Regions from separate parts of the Streptomyces sp. NPDC045021 genome, predicted to be linked through region 3. Evidence: riboswitches for the same ligand, from Rfam matches in the RefSeq annotation. Region 3 holds a riboswitch; each other region holds the start of a gene.
What was found. Region 3 has a riboswitch for cyclic di-AMP ahead of AC07DC_RS17690 (M23 family metallopeptidase). Riboswitches for the same ligand answer to the same signal wherever they lie in the genome.
Positions count from the first base shown of each region.

Region 1: another riboswitch for cyclic di-AMP. It lies ahead of AC07DC_RS38720 (transglycosylase family protein); the one in region 3 lies ahead of AC07DC_RS17690 (M23 family metallopeptidase).
Region 2: another riboswitch for cyclic di-AMP. It lies ahead of AC07DC_RS24980 (M23 family metallopeptidase); the one in region 3 lies ahead of AC07DC_RS17690 (M23 family metallopeptidase).

Region 1 covers NZ_JBWKIQ010000021.1:20,954-23,209, forward strand. Annotated here, with positions in the region: gene AC07DC_RS38715 (transglycosylase family protein) at 1-585, shown strand, start outside; cyclic di-AMP (ydaO/yuaA leader) riboswitch at 846-1,018, shown strand; gene AC07DC_RS38720 (transglycosylase family protein) at 1,023-1,724, shown strand; gene eno (phosphopyruvate hydratase) at 2,023-2,256, shown strand, end outside.
Region 2 covers NZ_JBWKIQ010000008.1:332,679-334,934, forward strand. Annotated here, with positions in the region: gene AC07DC_RS24980 (M23 family metallopeptidase) at 1-774, opposite strand, end outside; cyclic di-AMP (ydaO/yuaA leader) riboswitch at 790-946, opposite strand; gene AC07DC_RS24985 (M16 family metallopeptidase) at 1,204-2,256, opposite strand, start outside.
Region 3 covers NZ_JBWKIQ010000005.1:208,385-210,640, forward strand. Annotated here, with positions in the region: gene AC07DC_RS17685 (cupin domain-containing protein) at 1-87, shown strand, start outside; gene AC07DC_RS17690 (M23 family metallopeptidase) at 224-1,180, opposite strand; cyclic di-AMP (ydaO/yuaA leader) riboswitch at 1,186-1,363, opposite strand; gene AC07DC_RS17695 (N-acetyltransferase family protein) at 1,685-2,256, opposite strand, start outside.

The DNA of each region.
Region 1 (2,256 bases), on a different contig from region 3:
GGTTGCTCGGGACCCGCGGGGCTCGTCACCGGCGGCGTGCCGGCGAAGGTCGACCCGGGTTCGATCCTGACCCCGGCCCCCACGACGACGCAGACGACGCCGACGGCGCCCGCGACGCCGAAGACCCCTCCGGCCGCCACGACGCCGACGACTCCGTCGACGCCCACGGGCACCTCGGCGCCCGACCCTGCGACCGTTCCCCCGGGCACCGCCAAGCAGCCCACCGGCGCCCCCACCACCACCCCGGACCCGACGGCCACCACTCCGGCCCCGGGGCAGAGCCAGGGCAAGCACGCCAAGCCCGAGTCGCCCGAGTCCGCCGGCGGGCTCTCCACCGACCGCGCCTCGCGCGATGCCGACCGGCCCACCGACACCGACGGCCTGAGTGATGACCAGAAGGCCGGTCAGAGCGATGTGGCGAGCGACGGCACCTACGTCGTGGTGTCGGGCGACAACCTGTGCGACATCGCCGCGGACCACCATCTGCGGGGCGGATGGAAGGCACTGTATGGGGCAAATGACCAGATTGTTGGGGACAATCCCGACCTGATTCTCCCTGGCCAGCACCTCGACTTGAGCTACTGAGTCCGCTCAACACGATCCCGGCACCCCGGTCCTTGTGACAAGGGTCTCCGTGGCGCCTGTGACCACCCGCTCGCGCTCCGCCGACTTTCTCCCTTCCGACCTGCGGGTCTGTGCGCCCGCTCAGCCGGACAGGGGAGTTGCTGTACGACACCGGGATGTTTGTCCTCGCCGGGATCGTGTGTTTAACGTCTAACTGCTCGCCACAGCGGGCCCCGCCGGTCAGGATCGCCGAGTCCTGCCGCCGACCGACGGGAACAGTCGACGCGAAAGCGCCGTAGGCAGGAGCGGGGGACCCAAGGTCTTCCGCCGGCCCGGCCCCGAACTCGTGGGGGACGGACCGGCTTGGGGTGAAGCAGCGCGGCGAGAGCCGTGCAGCCGGGCAACTCACGCCCGAACCCGACAGCTGACCTCGTAGGCGTCGGTGAGGATGACACATCATGGGTAAGCACCGTCGCCCGTCCAAGTTCACCCGAATTGCCGCGATTGCCGGTGTTACCACCGCTGCGATCGCCGTTCCGCTGATCGGTGCTTCCGGCGCCTCGGCCGCTTCGGTCGCCACGTGGGACGCCGTCGCCCAGTGCGAGTCCGGTGGCAACTGGTCGATCAACACCGGCAACGGCTACTACGGTGGCCTGCAGTTCTCCCAGTCCAGCTGGGAAGCGGCCGGTGGCACCGCGTACGCCGCCCGCGCCGACCTGGCCACCAAGGACCAGCAGATAGCGGTGGCCGAGAAGCTGCTCGCCCTGCAGGGCCCGGGTGCCTGGGCCTGTGCCGGCGCCGGCAACCTCACCGCCGGTGGCCCGGCCGCCAACGTGGACACCTCCGGTTCCGCCACGAAGAGCACCCCGTCGAAGAGCACCACCTCGCGCGACACCTCGGACACCGCCAGCCGCAGCAAGTCCGAGAACCGCGCCCCGGTCAAGAAGGCCAAGCCCGCCGCCAAGCCTGCCGAGACCAAGAAGGCCGCCCCGGTCCAGCAGGGCACCGGCGAGTACAAGGTCGTCACCGGTGACAGCCTCTCCGAGATCGCCCAGGCGCACCACGTCGCCGGCGGCTGGGAGAAGCTGTTCGAGCTGAACAAGAGCATCATCAGCGACGCCGACCTGATCTACCCGGGCCAGCAGCTGCACCTCAGCTGAGACCGGGAACCGCGGGCCGCGACCGCACCTGACTCACCGGCAGCCGCCCCGCCGGTTCCCGTCCGCTGAACCCTGATTCCCCCGGCCAGGCACGCACTCCCCCCGAGCGTGCCGGGCCGGGGGTTTTCCCGTTGGTCACGCGGTGTAAGGCACCGTTGGTCACCTGTTGTAAGTCTTTGGGCCCTTTTTCGTCTCAGGGGTCGGCCGATCGACTGGCCGACCCTCCTCGGGCGGTTAGGCTCGTGTCGCAAGAGCAGAGAGACACGCATCAGCTGTACACAGCCTGAAGGAGACACTCGTGCCGTCCATCGACGTCGTCGTAGCCCGGGAAATCCTCGACTCACGAGGCAACCCCACCGTCGAGGTCGAGGTCGGCCTCGACGACGGCAGCACCGGCCGCGCGGCCGTGCCGTCCGGTGCCTCGACCGGAGCTTTCGAGGCCCTGGAGCTTCGCGACGGTGACAAGAGCCGCTACATGGGCAAGGGCGTCGAGAAGGCCGTTCTCGCCGTCATCGAGCAGATCGGCCCGGAG
Region 2 (2,256 bases), on a different contig from region 3:
GTCGGGCGTGGTGCGGGCCTCGAAGTGCACGTGCGGGCCGGTGACGTTGCCGGTCGCGCCGGACAGGCCGATCTGCTCGCCGGTGGTGACGGTCTGGCCGACCGACACGCTGAGCGAGGACATGTGGGCGCACAGCGTGTAGATGCCGTCGTTGTGCCGGATCACGACGTTGTTGCCGTACGCCGAGTCGAAGCCGGCGGTGACGACGGTGCCGGCGCCCACGGCGTGGACCGGGGTGCCGGTGGACGCGGTGAAGTCGACTCCGGTGTGGTAGCCGGAGGCCCACATGGAACCGGGGACCTTGTACCCGGTGCCGATGGCGCTGTTGACGGGCAGCACGAAGGAGTTGAGCCTCTTGCGCTCCGCCTCGGCGCGGGCGGCGCGGGCGGCGGCACGGGCCTCGGCCTCGCGCTCCGCCTTGATCTTCGCCTCGGCCGCGGCCTTCTTCTTGGCGGCCTCGGCCGCCGCTGCCACGCGCTTGGCCTGGTCGGCCTTCCGCTTGGTCTCGTCGGCCGCCTTGTGCTGGGCGGCGGCCTGGGCGGCGAGGGAGCTGGGGAGGGTGTCCGAGGCGTCGACGGCGCGCGCGAACGCGGTGTCCTCGATGGCCTTGGGAGCGACGGCGCGGTCCGTGGAGAGCGCGGTGGCCGCGGTGGCGCCGAAGGTGCCGGCGGCGGTCAGGACCGCGACGCCGGCCAGGGTGGTCCCGGTGCGGAGGACGGCACGACGGGGACGGCGGTGCTTCCCGCTGGGCGCGGGCAGAACAGTGAACGCCATGGGTGCGGCGAGATCCTTTCCTTCCTTCTCGCCTACCGGGTTAGCTGACGGGTTCGGAGCAGGAAGGTCTCCTACGGGCTGCCTCGTGGTGAGGACGGCCCGATTCACCCCAGGGACGTGGGTCCCCGGCTCCCCAGGCTCGCGCCTGACGGGGACTCGGCGATCACTGCCCGGTTGCCGCTGGACGCGGCGGATGGTGACGAGCAGCAGGGGTGGACGCTAATCGGACCGCGTCGGTTACGGCAAACAGAACGGGCGATATGTTGCGTTCGCCACACAGGGTCGTTCCGGGCGTATAGAGATCCAAAACGCCCGGAACCCCGGCGCCCCAAGGGGTGCGCCAGGGTTCCGCCGCGCATCCGGTCGGCGCCCGCGAAAGGGTCGTCCGACCGTCCCCGGGAGGGGGGACGGCTGCCCGATGGCAGCCGGTCAGCCGTGCGCGATGACCTTCACCGAGCCGATTCCCAGCTCCGTGACGGGCCCCTCGATCACCGAGGCGTCGCCCACCAGGACGACGACCATGCGGTCCAGCGGGAAGGCGCTGACCACCGCGGCGGTCGCCTCCACGGTGCCGGTCCGCGCCAGCCGCGCGTACATCTGGGCCTGGAAGTCGTCCGGCAGGAACTGCTCGACCTGGTCGGCGAGCGTGCCGGCGACGGCCGCCGCCGTCTCGTAGCGCAGCGGCGCCACGCCGACGAGGTTCTGCACCGCGACGTCGCGCTCCTCGTCCGTGAGCCCCTCGGCCGCCAGCGTGCGGACGACCTGCCAGGCGTCGGCCAGCGCGGGTCCGGTGACCTCGGTGGCCACCGAGCCGCTGATGGCGAGCAGTGAGGCGCCGGTTCCCTCCGGGGTGGACAGCAGCACCTGGCCGAAGGCCCGCACGCCGTACGTGTAGCCCTTCTCCTCGCGCAGCACCCGGTCCAGACGGGAGGTCAGGGTGCCGCCCAGGCAGTACGTGCCGAGCACCTGTGCCGCCCAGACCGGGTCGTGGCGGTCGGATCCGGTACGGCCGATCAGCAGCTGGGTCTGCACCGCGCCGGGCCGGTCCACGATCACCACGCGCGCGGTGTCGTCCGAGGTGATCTGCGGCAGCGGGCGGGGCTCCGCGGTCGAGCCGGTCCACTCGCCGAGCGTCTCGTCCAGCAGCGCGGCCAGGTCGATGCCGGTCAGATCGCCGACGACGACCGCCGTGGTGGTGGCGGGACGCACATGCGCGTCGTAGAACGCCCGGACGGCCGCGGCGTCGATCCTCGCCACCGTCTCCTCCGTGCCCTGGCGGGGGCGGGAGCAGCGCAGGTTCGCGGGGAACAGCTCCGCGGAGAGCGCCATGGAGGCGCGGCGGGCCGGGTTGGCCAGCTCGTGCGGGATCTCGTCGAGCCGGTTGTTGACGAGCCGCTCGACCTCGCTGTCGGGGAACGCGGGGGCGCGCAGGGCGTCCGCGAGCAGCCCGAGGGCCTTGTCCAGCCGGGAGGCCGGGACCTC
Region 3 (2,256 bases):
TACGTCCTGCTCGAACAGGGCTCCAGCCACCAGCCGCGTTCCGAGACCGGGGCGCGGGTGTTCGGCTACAACCACCCCGCCGGCTGACCCGGCGCCGTCGGCGGCGTGCCGCGGAACGCGGAAATGCCCGCCCGGTCCTGGGGTCAGGTCCAGGATCGGGCGGGCACTCCGGGTCTCACGGGGTCGCGGGATCACACGGATCGCACGCGGGTCGCGGGACGGATCAGACGGTCACGCCGTGCTCGTTCAGGTACGCGACCGGGTCGATGTCCGAGCCGTAGTCGGGGCCGGTGCGGATCTCGAAGTGCAGGTGCGGGCCGGTCACGTTGCCGGTCGCGCCGGACAGGCCGATCTGCTGGCCCTCGGTGACGGTCTCGCCGGCCGAGACGGACAGCGAGGACAGGTGCGCGTACTGCGAGTACTTGCCGTCGCTGTGCCGGATGACGACCTGGTTGCCGTAGGCGCCACCGTCGCCCGCGGACACGACGGTGCCGGCGGCGATCGCCTTCACCGTGGTGCCGGTCGGCACGACGAAGTCCACACCGGTGTGGTAACCGCTGGACCAGCTGGAACCGGCCTGGTGGTACGGGGTGCCGATGCTGGCGCCCGAGACCGGCAGGGTGTAACCGGAGGAGGAGCTCGCCGCGGCGGGGGCCTTGGTGGCGGAGGACGAGGACTTCGCAGCCGAGTCGCTCTTGGCCGGGGCCTTCTTGGCCTGCGCGGAGGAGGACTTCGCGGACGACTTCGGCGCCGGGTGCGAGGACGGCGCGGAGTGCGACGGGGCGGCCTTGGCGCCGAGGGCCAGGGTCTGGCCGGGGAAGATCAGGTCCGGGTTGCCACCGACGGTCTCCTTGTTGTCGGTGTACAGCTTCTGCCAACCACCGCTGACGTGGTGCACGTCGGCGATCTTCGACAGGCTGTCACCGTGGACCACCTTGTAGGAGGCGTCGTGGCCCTTCGCGGGAGCGGCCTTGGCCGGAGCGGCCTTGGCGGCGGGCTGTGCGGCGTGCGCCGGGGTGGTGGTGGCGGCGTTCGCGGCGGCTACGTGCGTGTCGGCCGCGAAGGCGTTCGACGACATGGCCAGCGGAAGTGCGAGAGCGGCGCCACCGGTACCGGCCGCGACGCAGATCTTGGTGAGCCGGTTCATACGGCCACGACGGTGCTTTCCCTTTGCGGGCATGAAGGAGTTCCTCTCCTACGCCGGCGAGGTGAGCTGTCGGGTTCGGGCCGGAGATGCCCGGTCGCGGCATGCGCCATTACGGCGCGACGCATTGCGACTTCACCCCAAGCCATTCCCGATCTTCGGGAACGGCACTTACCTGGGTCCCCCGCTCCTGCCGTAGAAGTTTGGTGTTCAAGACACCGGGCAGCGGCAGGACTAGGCGTTCCACCCGGTGGGATCCTGCGAGCACTCGACCCGCAGGAGAGCGAAGCTAAACGAACTCCCGACGGCTGGGCAACAATCCGGAATGAGCCGCATATCACGTCGCGAGTTACCCGCGCATTTCCGTGACCCTATGTCGGCAGGTCCGGTCTGTGCGTATGCGATTCCTTCACGTTCGGTGAGTCCGCACATGGAAAGCGTCACAAAATGCCGATGTGGTGAACGCACCGTGGACAAGTCGGCAGCGCTGCGTATCACACGCGTGAGCCCGCTCACTCGGCGGGCCGGGTGTGAGCGCCGTCACATGGCGGGATGCGCCGACGCCTGTCCCTGGGACTGTCCCGCGGACGGTCCTGGAGCCTGCCCCGGGCGGATCCGGGGGTCCAGGACGCGGCTGAGGCGGTAGGCGGCGACCCGGAAGCCCACCGCCGGCCAGTGACCGGCCGCCAGCGGCGAGGCGGAGTGCCAGCGCGCGCCGATGTGCCGGTACTCGTGGTCGTACGCCCACGCCACCGCGGTGGCCAGCAGGATCCGGCTGACGCCCTCGCCCCGCGCGGACGGCTCGACGTACGCCTCGGCCAGTTCCACGCAGGCGTCGGGGGTGACCGGGCCGGCCGGGGACGGGGCGAGCAGGACCATGCCGATCTCCTCGCCGCCGCGGGCGGCGATCCAGGCCGCGCAGCGGGGATCGGAGAGGGTGTCGGTGTACCGGGTGCGCATCGCGGCCAGTGCGGCGTCGGACTGCGGCAGGAACATCGCGGACTGCCGTTGGTAGCGGGCCGACTCCGAGGCCATCCGGCCGATCTGCGGCAGATCGCCGGGGCCGGCCCGGCGGATGCTCAGCCCGTCCACTCCGCGTGGCTGCCGGCCGC